DNA from 3 places in the Bradyrhizobium sp. USDA 3256 genome. Region 3 is predicted to be linked to each of the others. Evidence: predicted binding sites of a transcription regulator. Region 3 holds the regulator's gene; each other region holds the start of a gene.
The links. The regulator LexA, encoded in region 3, represses DNA repair genes until DNA is damaged. The targets are predictions, from matches to a motif close to TGTTCNNNNTGTGTTCNG.
Positions count from the first base shown of each region.

Region 1: dinB (DNA polymerase IV) is a predicted target of LexA. The motif match lies at 2,008-2,025, and genes of this name have one in related genera.
Region 2: ACVWY5_RS29900 (PA0069 family radical SAM protein) is a predicted target of LexA. The motif match lies at 1,908-1,925, and genes of this name have one in related genera.

Region 1 covers NZ_JBSSAE010000002.1:2,321,772-2,325,979, forward strand. The annotation lists gene ACVWY5_RS12370 (tetratricopeptide repeat protein) at 1-30, shown strand, start outside; gene ACVWY5_RS12375 (hypothetical protein) at 90-1,208, opposite strand; gene ACVWY5_RS12380 (hypothetical protein) at 1,446-1,712, opposite strand; gene dinB (DNA polymerase IV) at 2,087-3,334, shown strand; gene ACVWY5_RS12390 (hypothetical protein) at 3,446-3,655, shown strand; gene pyk (pyruvate kinase) at 3,737-4,208, opposite strand, start outside.
Region 2 covers NZ_JBSSAE010000002.1:5,916,128-5,920,335, reverse strand. The annotation lists gene moaB (molybdenum cofactor biosynthesis protein B) at 1-26, shown strand, start outside; gene ACVWY5_RS29910 (helix-turn-helix domain-containing GNAT family N-acetyltransferase) at 226-1,167, opposite strand; gene ACVWY5_RS29905 (glycosyltransferase family protein) at 1,213-1,782, opposite strand; gene ACVWY5_RS29900 (PA0069 family radical SAM protein) at 1,947-3,113, shown strand; gene ACVWY5_RS29895 (VOC family protein) at 3,238-3,684, shown strand; gene ACVWY5_RS29890 (ribonuclease HII) at 3,779-4,208, shown strand, end outside.
Region 3 covers NZ_JBSSAE010000002.1:3,474,743-3,478,950, forward strand. The annotation lists gene ACVWY5_RS18030 (HAD family hydrolase) at 1-109, shown strand, start outside; gene ACVWY5_RS18035 (molybdopterin molybdotransferase MoeA) at 129-1,340, shown strand; gene lexA (transcriptional repressor LexA) at 1,584-2,288, shown strand; gene ACVWY5_RS18045 (hypothetical protein) at 2,545-2,973, shown strand; gene ACVWY5_RS18050 (hypothetical protein) at 3,119-3,343, shown strand; gene ACVWY5_RS18055 (ComEC/Rec2 family competence protein) at 3,340-4,208, opposite strand, start outside.

The sequences.
Region 1 (4,208 bases), 1.2 Mb from region 3:
ATCGAAAGGCCGCCGAACAATCAGCCCTGATCACGCCGCTCAACCCGTCGTTTCGGCAGAGCCAGGCGCGGGCCGCTTGGCGCGTTTTGCTAGTTCGGCATCAGCACGGCATCGATGCGGCGGCTGTTTCGTGTGCTGATGATGATGGCGCCGTTACGGGTTGCAAATCTCGCGCCGACAAGACGCGGCAGCTTCTCCGTCAGCGATGAAGGCAGCGGAATCATTCCGCCGGTGATGGGATCGCCGACGTTGATCGGCGCGACGGCTGCGCCGGCCGAAGGCGCTGCCTTGATGTATTCCCTGATCAACTGAATCTCTTCACGCGAGAGGCTGAGCGCGGCCTGTTCGCCTGCGCCGTCAGGCAGCTTCTTTTCCGCCTCGGCCTTGTCTCGCGCATCTTCCTGCTGGGCGGCATCGCGTTTTGCGACTTCGACCAGTTCGAGTCTGGTGAGGCGTTCCCTCAGCGGCGCGATCTCCCGTCGCAACGCGGCGATGTCTGACTTCAGCGAAGAGAGCTGACCAAGTGCAATCGCGGCGGCAACGCAAGCGACGACCGCGATCAGGCTGAGGCACGCCACCGCCAGCCCCGTCAATCCGCCTCGACGATCCGGGACATCCTCCGCGGATCGCCGTCGCCGCGCGGCGGCGAATTTCGGCTTGATCGTGCCGAGGAAGCTGACCAGACCGGACAGCCGCGCAGCCACCATGCGGTTCGCCTCTTGAAAGGCGCCGAATGCAGGCGCAGGGACGATCGGAGAGTGCGCCGAGGGGATGGCGGGAGCAGCAGCCGAATGGCGCGCGGCGGATGGCTGGCGATCGTCGCGGTCCTCGCGCGTCATGCCGGGGAGCTCGAGATCGACGTCGTCGGGGCGGTCGATCGCGGTATCCGCAACGTAATGGCGCGTGTCGGCCGCAGCGGCGTCCAATCGCTCCGTTTCCTGCTGATCGAGTCCTTGTTCGATGCGGGCGGCTTCAAGCGAGCGCCACAGCGAGAGCCCCGAATCGGTGATCTGCAGGCCCGCATCGTTGATCGATGCCCATCCCGATTGGAAGACGTCGGCGTCGCCAAGCTCGGACGGCCGCTTCGACTGCGTGGCTTCATCGCCGGCCGCGATCATGCGCTTGACCTCGCGGCTGACCTCGTCGATCGCGATCCGCTGCCCGGGCCTTGCGGCCAGCACACTCAAGATCGCCAGATTGAACTTCATGCGGCGCCTCGCGATGCTCCTCAGCTGGCCGTGCCGCCGTTGCGCTCCCATGCAGGCGACGTGCGAGCCTCAGCGGGGTCGAAGCGGATCAATCATGCCGGCGCGGACGTCGGTCGGTCAGGGAGTCAAGCAAGTGTACCGGCTCGCCAAGGGGCAAACAATCCGGCACCAGACCTACGACAGATGGATAAGTCGGTCCGCAAACGACACGCGTCGGGATCGCGTTCGCTGCGCGCCTCAGAGAAACTCGCGAAGCCTGGAGAGCTCGATCACATGCTCGGGTGACAGCACGTCGGGGACGAGGGGAGGCTGCGACTTGGTCCGGATCTCGTAAAGATGTCGCGTCTTCTCGGGCTTGCCCATGAAATCCCGAATGCATTGGTCGAGCGTTCCGTTGACGACCATATAGGGCGCGCGATCCTCTCGCCTGGAGTTGTTGAGAGAAGGCCATTTGTAAAGGTGGGCCGCAGCTTGGAAGTCCACCTGATGGGATTGGTCGGTCATTGCAAAATATCTACCCGAAAAAGCCCTGCGCGGCAAAGTCAGCCGGCTGATGAGTGAGCCGGTGCGGTATCTCGAACCCTCCGCCGACGTGCCTCGCATTGATGCCTCGCAGCAACTCTCCACTCGATCTCCCGCGGACCGAGATCGGGGGGCGATCGGGCGAAGCCGGCTGAAGCAAGCGCCGGCAGACCCCCTCGCGCGGCAAGCGCGCAGCGTGGCAACGCGCGTTGACCACCTGGCGTCGTTCGCGGCGCCGTCGGCCACAATGACGTGCTGGATTGACTCGACTTCAGAGTGTTCCTATTTTGTTCTATCGGCAATTTCCACGTCCGGGGACGGGCGGCTTCGGTCAGGTCAGGGATGAACGGGTCGAGATGGCAGCCGCAGCCACCATCCTTCATGCGGACCTCGATGCATTCTACGCATCGGTCGAGCAACTGCTCGAGCCGTCGCTGCGCGGCAAGCCGATCGCCGTCGGAGGCGGGGTTGTGCTTGCGGCGTCCTATGAGGCCAAGGCCTTCGGAGTGCATGGCGGCATGTCGGGACGGGAAGCGCGCCAACTGTGCCCGCAACTTGTTTTCGTCGGCGGCCATTTCAGCGATTACCAGCGCCTGGGTGATGCGGCCATCAAGGTGATCGGCGACTTCACGCCGCTGGTCGAGCGAATTTCGATCGACGAGGCGTTCGCGGATGTTGCCGGCTGCACTCACCTGTTCGGAACGCCTGCCGAAATAGCCGCGTCGATCCGGTGGCGCGTGCGCAGCGAGCTCGGCCTTCCGATCTCGGTCGGCGTCGCCCGCACCAAGCATCTGGCGAAGATCGCCTCGCAGGTCGCAAAGCCCGACGGACTTGTCGTCGTTGATCCCGACGCCGAGCTGAGCTTCCTTCACGAACTGCCGGTTGAGTTGATGTGGGGGGTAGGGCCGGTCACCAGGACCCGGTTGGACGCGATCGGCGTCGCGACGATCGGTCAGCTCGCCAAATTGTCGGAACGGTCGCTGACGCACTTGCTCGGTCCGGCAGCGGGCGAGAAACTCGCCGCGCTGGCCTGGAATCGCGATCCGCGACAGCTCAAGCCACACCGGCGCGCGCGATCGGCAGGAGCACAATCTGCACTTGGCCGAAAGCCTGCGATCGAGCAAGTCATCCGGCCTACGCTGCTTCATCTCGCCGACCGCGTCGCCACGCGGCTTCGGGCGAAGTCACGGCCTGGACGAACCGTGACGGTGCGCGTCCGCTTCGCCGACCTGAAGTCGGTGACACGCTCGATGACGCTCGATGCGCCGGTGTGCACGACCATCGTCCTGGCCCGGCTCGCCGAGAATCTCGTGCGCGCTGCTCTTGCCGACCATCCCGGCGAGAAGATCATCTCGCTGCTGGCGATCTCGGTGTCGCATCTCGAGGAGCATTGGGATCTTGCATTGGAGCTTCCACTCGGACTGGAGGACGAAGCGCTTCGGCCTGGAAGTCCGACAGGGATGGCCCGCTGGGCGGCGGACCGTGCGATCGACAGGATCCGCGATCGCTTTGGCTGGGAGGCGATCGGATATGGTTCGGCGGCGCTGGAGGCGGTTCATTCGGTGCCCGACGCGTTTCGCAAGCTTGCCGAGAGAGATCTCTAGCTCACCAGTTCACACGGCTGTCACTGCATTACGAAAAGGCAATTTGGAATCGCGCGCTTGTGAGTGGCGACCCCGTACGGCCGGCCTATTTTGAGCCTGCGGAGGATAGCCATGAAGTACAGCGCCGAACTGATCCAGACGATGCGCGATGCGTTGGATGCGGTCATGGCAAGCGTGCCGGCGGATCAATCCGTGTTCGGTCTCAAGGCCGCTGTTGCGGAATGCATCCTGCGAGCTGCGGCTCACGGCCAGACATCGTTCGACGGGCTCGTGACGTCGGCATCCGATCAGCTTCAGTCGATCATCTCGATGTTGGCCTAGGCGATCGGGAGGCGCGCGACCGTCGCGTTCATCTTGCCGCACGGCGCAGTGTTGATGCAATCGCTCAGGCCGCCGGTTCTCTCAGGGCAGCGATACGACCCGTAGATTGTTGGTTGTTCCCGCTTGTCCAAAGGGAATGCCGGCGACCACAACCAGCAGATCGCGGCTTGATGCAAACTGCTCTGCATGCGCGAATGTAGTTGCGCGCTCGACCATCTCCTCATAGCTCTGAACGTCGTCGGAAAGCACGCTGTGAGCGCCCCAAAGCAGGCACAGGCGGCGGGACACTTCGCGGCTTGGGGTGATGGCGAGGATCGGGCGGCTCGGCCGCTTGCGCGCGACGCGTGCCGCCGTGGTACCGCTCGACGTATAGGCCACAATGGCTGCGGCGTGAACGACGGAGGCGAGATCGGCCGCCGCCGTTGCCACGGCATGCGGTGGCGTTTGCTCTTCGCCGGGCTGGGTCGCCTCGACGATCGAGCGGTACATCTTGTGTTGTTCGGTGCTGCGGATGATGCGGTCCATCATCTCGACCGCTTCGCGCGGATATCGG
Region 2 (4,208 bases), 2.4 Mb from region 3:
CGAAGGCGAAAGGCGCGAGCGCTTAGCCGCTGCTTTTTTGTCATCCCGACGCGCAATTGCGCATCTGAGGGCGTGTGAACCACGAACCCGAATCTCAAGGGTGAGCTTCCGTAGCCCGGATGGAGCGAAGCGAAATCCGCGGCAGTCTCTTCCGCGGCAGCACCGCTCCCGGATTGCGCTCGCTCCATCCCGGCTACGCAGTCCAGGCGCCTCGGCGCTGCGGATTCACAACTCCAGCTCCCAGGTCTCGCCGACCAGGTCGACGCCGAAGCTGTGGTGCTTTTCTTCCTTGACCCGCTCGAAGCCGGCGCGGGCGTAAATGCCGCGCGCGGCGACCAGGATGCTCTGGGTCCACAGTGTCATCTTCGTGTAGCCCTTCTCGCGCGCGACGCGGATGCATTGCTCGACCAGTGCGCGGCCGACGCCGAGTCCGCGCGCCTTTTCTTCCACCAGCAGCAGCCGCAGCTTGGCGACCCCGTCGCCGCCGTCCACCAGGAAGACCGAGCCGACCGGCTCGCCGTCGACCTCCGCGATCCAGCAATTCTCGCGGGCAGGATCGAACGATCGCAGAAACTGCGCGCAGATCTCGGCCACCAACGCCTCGTAGCTGATGTCCCAGCCATATTCCTCCGCGTAGGCTTGTCCCTGCCGCGAGACGACCCAGCCCATGTCGCCGACGCGATGGCTGCGCAGCAGGAAGCCGACCGGTTTCTCGGCCGGCGGCTCCAGCGATTGCTCGATCGTGCCCATCGCGCGCACCACCGCGGCGCGACGGTCGCTGTCCATCTGCTTCAATAGCGCCCCGACCTCGCTGCGCGAGCGGCGGTCGAGATCGGCGGCTGCGGTGCGGCCCTTGGCCGTGAGGGCCACCTCGTTGACGCGCTTGTCGGCCTTAGACGGCTTGCGCGTCACGATCTGGCGCCTTTGCAGCGCCGCCAGCGTGCGGCTGACGAAGCCGGCATCGAGGTCGAGATCGCGCACCAGATCGGTTGCGGTGCAATTTTCGCGATGCGCGAGCTCGTAGATGATCCGCGCTTCCTGCAGCATGAATGTCGAGTGCAACAGCTTCGGCTCGATGATGCCGAGCTTGCGGGTATAGAACCGGCTAAAGCCGCGGACAGCGGCGACCTGGCTCTCGAGCGTGGTGTCATGGGAATTTGATTTCATCAAATATATTATTTGACGGAATCAAATAATCCGCAAGCGCTTTGTTCAGGCTACCATGATCCGGCTGCGCAGCATGGTGCGGGAGGAGCGGCCGAGCCGGCGCAGCAGGCGCGCCTCGGAGCGGCGGGCGTCCGGCCGGTAGCCGCCGATCCGCTCGTAATGCTCGCGCGCGATCAGGAGCCCTTGTTCAGCCGAGGGGCCGGTGATCATCCGGGCGACGAATTTGAGGCCGTCGCGCAGGCCCGGGTCGGTGTAGGGCGCGCGGGCGTAGCGGAAGATGCCGGCGCGGTCCTTGCCGCTCGCCGCCACCATCTGGATGAACTGCGTGGTTTCCTCGATCCAGCCGGCATCGAGCACCGCGCCCGGATGCAGGAACATCAGCCAGGGCGACCGCGCCTGCCGCGCGCCTGCCGCAAGCGCCGCGGCGCGCGTGCCCTCGAAGCGCAGGAAGCGGCAGCCGGCGACGTCGGCGACGCGCTCCATCACGTCGCTGTTGCTTCGGTCGACCAGCAGCACTTCGCGGATGACGCCCGCGGCCGCGCCCGGCACCAGCGCCGCCAACGTTGCGACCGCGGTGCGCTCGACGCCGTCGGTTGGAATGATCACGCTCAGCATGATTTTGAGGCTTCGATGGCTCAAACGGTGGAGAAACTCCGGCCGTGTTATCACCTTGTCATATTCAAAGCAGCCTGTTCGCGTGCAGAATTATGTAGCAACGTTCTGTGGAATTTCTCAGTTCATGTTCTTGATTTGTTCTAGCGCTGTGTTAGCTTCAAAGCATGAGCCGAGCATCCTCTCATGCCCTCAAGCACCCGCCGGTAACGGCGCCCTCCGATAACCCGGCGGGTGCACCTTCCCCCTTTCCCGAGCTTGCGGTCGCGATCGAGCGCGAGCGGCGGCGCGGCCGCGGCGCGCAGTCCAACGCCAGCGGCCGCTACGAGGCCGAGGCCCGCGTTGCCTTCGACGACGGCTGGCAGAGCCTCGAGGACCTGCCGCCGTTCACGACCAGCGTGGCGCTCGACACCTCGCGCAAGGTGATCACCCGCAACGACTCGCCCGACATCGGCTTCGACCGTTCGATCAATCCGTATCGCGGCTGCGAGCATGGCTGCGTCTATTGCTTCGCGCGGCCGACCCACGCCTATCTCGGCCTGTCGCCGGGGCTGGATTTCGAATCCAAGCTGTTCGCCAAGCCGGACGCACCCGCGCTGCTCGAGAAGGAGCTGGCGGCACCGGACTACGAGGCGCGGATGATCGCGATCGGCACCAACACCGATCCCTACCAGCCGATCGAGCGCGACCGGAAGATCATGCGCGGCCTCCTCGAGGTGCTGGAGCGCGCCGGCCATCCGGTCGGCATTGTCACCAAGTCGGCGCTGGTGACCCGCGACGTCGACATCCTGTCGCGGATGGCCAAGCGCAATCTCGCCAAGGTCGCGCTCTCGGTGACGACGCTCGACCCGAAGCTTGCCCGCACCATGGAGCCGCGCGCCTCGACCCCGCCGAAGCGGCTCGAGGCGATCAGGCGGCTCGCGGATGCCGGCATCCCTACCACGGTGATGGTCGCACCCGTGATCCCGGCGCTGAACGACTCCGAGATCGAGCGCATCCTCGATGCCGCCGCGCATGCCGGCGCCAGGGAGGCGAGCTACGTGCTGCTGCGCCTGCCGCTAGAGGTGCGCGATCTGTTCCGCGAATGGCTGATGGCGAACTATCCCGACCGCTACCGTCACGTCTTCACGCTGATCCGCGACATGCGCGGCGGCCGCGACTACGACTCGCAATGGGGCACGCGGATGAAGGGCACCGGCCCGATGGCCTGGATGATCGGCCGCCGCTTCGAGATCGCCTGCGAAAAGCTCGGCCTCAACAAGCGGCGCACCAAGCTGACCACCGATCACTTCGCCAAGCCGAAGCGTAACGGACAGCAGCTCAGCCTGTTCTAGGTTAAGACCCGTAGCCCGGATGAAGCGCAGCGAAATCCGGGGCTCTTCGACTCCTGGCTGAAGCTTTCCCGGATTGCGCTTCGCTCCATCCGGGCTACGAACATAACAATGAGTGAGTGCAAACATGAGCAACACCCCGACCGCACGCTTCACCGTCCTCACGCTCGGCGTCAGCGACATGCGCGCCAGCATCGGCTTTTATGAATCGCTTGGCTTCACCAGGAAGATGCGCGCGACCGGCGAGGAGGTCGCCTTCTTCGAGACCGGCGGCACCGTGCTCGGCCTGTTCCCGTGGCATCTGCTCGCCGCCGATGCCGGGCTGCCGGATCAGCCACGGCCGTTAGCGTTCCGCGGCGTCGCGATCGCTTGGAACTGCAACGACGACGCCGAGGTCGATCGTGTGATGGCGTTCGCGCTGTCGAAAGGCGCCAGGCTGCTGAAGCCCGCGCAGCCCACCAGCTATGGCGGCTATTGCGGCTATTTCGGCGATCCCGACGGCCACGCCTGGGAAGTGGTGCGCGCGCCGGGCTTTGAGGTTCGCGACGACCGCCGGGTGTCAATTCCCGATTAGAGCGCCGATCCCGATTGGAGCGGCGGATTGAATAACGGGGAAGGGCGCCAGGTTCCCGGTTGCGCCACGGGCCGGGCTTGATCACCATCCCGGTATGATTCGGGACAAGTCCAGCGGCACGTCCAAGACCGCGTCGAAGAAGAAACCGGCCAAGCCGGACAAGCGCGTCATCGTGGTGACGCGGCCGAGCTTTCGGCGCGAGCGCGCGCTGATCAAGCGCGGTGTCTGGCCGGTTGCCGGCTGCGACGAGGCCGGGCGCGGGCCGCTGGCGGGTCCGGTGGTCGCCGCCGCCGTGGTGCTGGACCCAAATCGGATTCCCAAGGGGCTCGATGATTCGAAGCGGCTGACCGTCGAGCGCCGCGAGGAACTGTTCGAGGAAATCTGCGCGACAGCAGCGTTCTCGGTCGCGGTGGCGTCACGGGCGCGGATCGACCGCGACAACATCCTGCGCGCCTCGCTGTGGGCGCTCGCGCGCGCCGTGCATGCGCTGCCGGAAATGCCGAAGCACGTCTTCGTCGACGGCC
Region 3 (4,208 bases):
CCTGGCCGCCAATATCGAAGGTGCGCGGGCGCGCGGCCTTCATGCTATCCACGTGACATCGACGGATGACGTGGCAAGGGCTTTGACCGCACTTGGTATTGAACATTAGGAATTGAGGAGCTCTGAGCGTGGCCCTGATGCCGGTTGCCGATGCCCTGTCCGCCGTCCTCGCCGGCGCCGAACCGCTGCCGGAGGAGATGGTCGCGCTCGATGCCGCCTACCACCGCACGCTTGCGCACGACCTCGCGGCGCTGCGCACCCAGCCGCCGCAGCCGATGTCGGCGATGGACGGCTATGCGGTGCGCGCCGCCGATGCGGCCGATCTAAAGGCCCGGCTCAAGGTGATCGGCGAAGTCGCCGCCGGCCGGCCGTTCGAGCGGACGGTCGGCGCCGGCGAGGCGGTGCGGATCTTCACCGGCGGCGTGATCCCGAGCGGCGCCGACGCCGTGATCATCCAGGAAGACACCGCCGTCGACGGCGACCACATCACGATCTCGGAGGCCGCCAGCGTCGGGCGGCACATCCGCCAGGCCGGGGTCGACTTCCGTGAGGGCGAGGTGCTGCTCGCCGGCGGCAGCCGCCTGTCCGACCGCGCGCTGTCGCTGGCGGCCGCCATGAACTATCCGGAACTGACGGTGCGCCGCCGCCCGAAGGTCGCGGTGCTGGCGACCGGCGACGAGCTGGTGATGCCGGGCTCGCAGCCCGGTCCCGGCCAGATCGTCTATTCCAACGGCTACGCGCTGCGGGCGCTGGCGCGCGCCGAAGGCGCCGAGACCGTCGACCTCGGCGTTGCCGCCGACACGGTGGAGGCGACCACGGCCGGCATCCGCCGGGCACGCGAGGCCGGCGCCGATATCCTCATCACGACAGGCGGCGCCTCGGTCGGCGACCACGATCTCGTCAAGCGGTCGCTGGAAGCCGAGGGCGTCGAGATGGCGTTCTGGCGGATTGCGATGCGGCCCGGCAAGCCGATGATGCACGGCCGGCTCGGCGCGATGCGGGTGATCGGCCTGCCCGGCAATCCGGTGTCGTCCTATGTCTGCGCCTTCCTGTTCCTGGTGCCGTTGATTCGGGCGCTGAGCGGCCGGAAAGTGATTCATCATCGCCGCGCAAGCGCCCTGCTCGGCCGCGACCTCGCCGCCAACGACCAGCGCGAGGACTATCTGCGTGCGCGTCTCGAAGCGCGCGAGGACGGCACGCTGGTCGCAACCCCGGTGACGCAGCAGGACTCGTCGCTGCTCGGGAATCTCGCTGCGGCACGGGCGCTTCTCGTGCGTCCGCCGTTTGCGGCGGCTGCCGTCAAAGGCAGCGAATGCGAAATTCTGACACTGCCCGAATAGGGTTTTCGCGCCCCGCCGATTGTGCGTTGCCCGACACGTTCACCGGAAATTAAGTGGTTGCGGAACACATATCGAACATATAGTGTCCGTTCATGATTTGTTTCGAGTACTGGTGTCTACAATCGGGAAGCCGCGTGGAAGCAGGTGCATTGAGCACATGCTCCTGAGGTCAGGCCCGGCCTGCAGGCCCCACCAGAAGAGTCTCGGAATCGAACGACGCTATCAACCGGGGGAATACTCGAGATGCTCACGCGCAAACAGTACGAACTACTGCGTTTCATCAATGAACGTTTGAAAGAGGCCGGCGTACCGCCCTCCTTCGACGAGATGAAGGATGCGCTCGACCTGCGCTCGAAGTCCGGTATCCACCGCCTGATCACTGCGCTGGAGGAGCGCGGCTTCATCCGCCGCCTGCCGAACCGCGCCCGCGCCATCGAGGTCATCAAGCTGCCCGAACTCTCGGCCGGCGCCGGCAACGGTCGCCGCGGCTTCACGCCCAGTGTCATCGAAGGCACCCTCGGCCGGCGCGCCAGCACGCCGCCGATTGCCGAGGACGACGGCAACCGTCCAGTCGCGGTCCCCGTGATGGGCCGGATCGCCGCCGGTACGCCGATCGAGGCGCTGCAGACCCGCAGCCACACCATCAGCGTGCCGCCCGACATGCTCGGCGCCGGCGAGCACTATGCGCTCGAGGTGCGCGGCGACTCGATGGTCGATGCCGGCATCCTCGACGGCGACATGGCGCTGATCCAGCGCAACGACGTCGCCAATACCGGCGACATCGTGGTGGCGCTGATCGACGAGGAGGAAGCCACCCTGAAGCGCTTCCGCCGCCGCGGCGCATCGATCGCGCTCGAGCCGGCCAACACCGCCTATGAAGTGCGCATCCTGCCGCCGAACCGGGTCCGCATCCAGGGCAAGCTGATCGGCCTTTATCGCAAATACTGAATTGCAAATACTTGCGGCGGCCGGGAACGAGCAACACGTCGGATCGTTCCTTGCATGATAGTGTAGCGTACGGCCTGCCCGATGCGCTCCGATACCTCTCGCGCAGCGTCGCGTGTTTGTGATCGGAGCGATCTCGGACCAGTCGTACAATCGCCCAGAAACGAGCAGACGCTCGTTCGCTATCGTCCACTCTGGTAGAGGCCCTAATGCCTCAAGGAGAGGCACGGGTCGCTACCTCGAAATGAGGAGCCATCCGATGTGTGACTATAGTCTGCACGCCGTGGCATCGCGCCCCGCCATTGTCGGAGAGACGCTGATCACGACGACGTTCCGCGGCACGTCGACCCGCGGCTTTGCCTCGGAGAACGATCCCACTGTCGCGGTCTGCATGCTGCCGGGCACCGAGCTCGCTTTCGCCGAGAACGTTCGCTACGACAGCCGCTGGATCTGGACCAAGACGCTGAACTATCGCGTCGGCGTGTTCAACGAAGTCGAGCCCGACGTGCCCGATCGGCATCATGACGCGGTCGAATTCCCCGACGGCAGCCATGTGCTGGTGACCCAGCTGGTCGAGGGACAGCGCGTCAGCGTGCTGCAATTGCCGGCGCTGCATCCGCCGGTCGAGCAGAAGCCGAAGGTTGTGGAGCGGCGGCCCTCCGCATTCGCAACGCTGTTTTTGGGTTGAGCGCATCGTCGCCGCGGAATGAGCTGTTCGGCGGCGAATGACCTAAGCAATTTCGGGCGACCCCGGACTCCCGCTTCCGGGGCGCAGAAGGAGATTTGCGTCGGCCGGCGCCTTGGCGCATCATCGGGCACGGAGGACGTGCGCGGTGGTCGATAAGGTCACATGGCAAAAGGCTGGACGCGTCACGGAACCGGGCCGCTACCTGTTCCGGTTCGGTTGGCTGACGGTAACGGCCGACGACCTGAAAGTCTGGGAGCAATTTCCCGAGGCTTCCTTTACTCTCGTCAAGAAGCCCGACGCCCCCGACTCCGACGAATATCATCTCGGCCTGTTCGAGCTGCCAAGCGGCCCCTCGCCAGACCACAGCTAATCATCGCCCTGCAGATCGGTCTCAGCCGGCGTCGCATCCACCGCAGGCCGCGGCGCGGCGGCGGGCGCGCGTAGCGTCGTCTCGCTCTCGCCGTCGCCGGGAACCGCCGGCGACCACGGCCGGTCGATCCCGCCGGGCTTGACTGCATCGACGGCGTAGCCGTCCCTGATCCGTCGCAGCACCAGCGCGCCGTGGCGGCGCAGCCGCTCGGCATCGATCACCGATGCCGCGCAGCCCTGCGGCGCCGGCCGCGCCGTCACGATCAGGGCTGCGCGCTCGCAGTCGTCCGCCAGCGCCTCCGGCCGGGTCGCCAGCGCGACGAAGGCGCCGCCGGGTCCCTGGGTCACGCAGCCGCCGGCATCGCAGGAGACGCCCTCGCCGAGCGACGCATCGGTGGCGGTGCGCGCGTCGGCGTCCGCCGCCAGCCACTCCTTGACCAAAAATGCATCCTTGGCGCTGTGCATCAGATGCAGCCGTCCGTCACCGCCACGCACCGCGACGTTGCGGCCGTCGCCCGACACCAGCACGTCCGGTTGCGGCACCCTGAGCGCCCAGACCGAGGCCACCAGCAGCAGCACCGCGCCCGACCAGCGCAGCGGCGTGCGCAGCAGCCCGAGCAGGATGATGCCGGCACTCGCTGCGATCAGCGGCCCGATGCCGAACGCCGCCATGCGGCCGACCGCACCCGGGAGTGCGGCGACCCATTGCGTCACCAGGATCATCCAGTCGATGCCGAGACCCATGATCGCCCAGAACAGTCCATCGAAGCCGAACGGCATGGCGACGAGCCCGAGCAGGCCGGCCGGCATCACGACCGCCGAGACGACAGGCATCGCCGCGAGGTTGGCGAGCAGCCCGTAGGGCG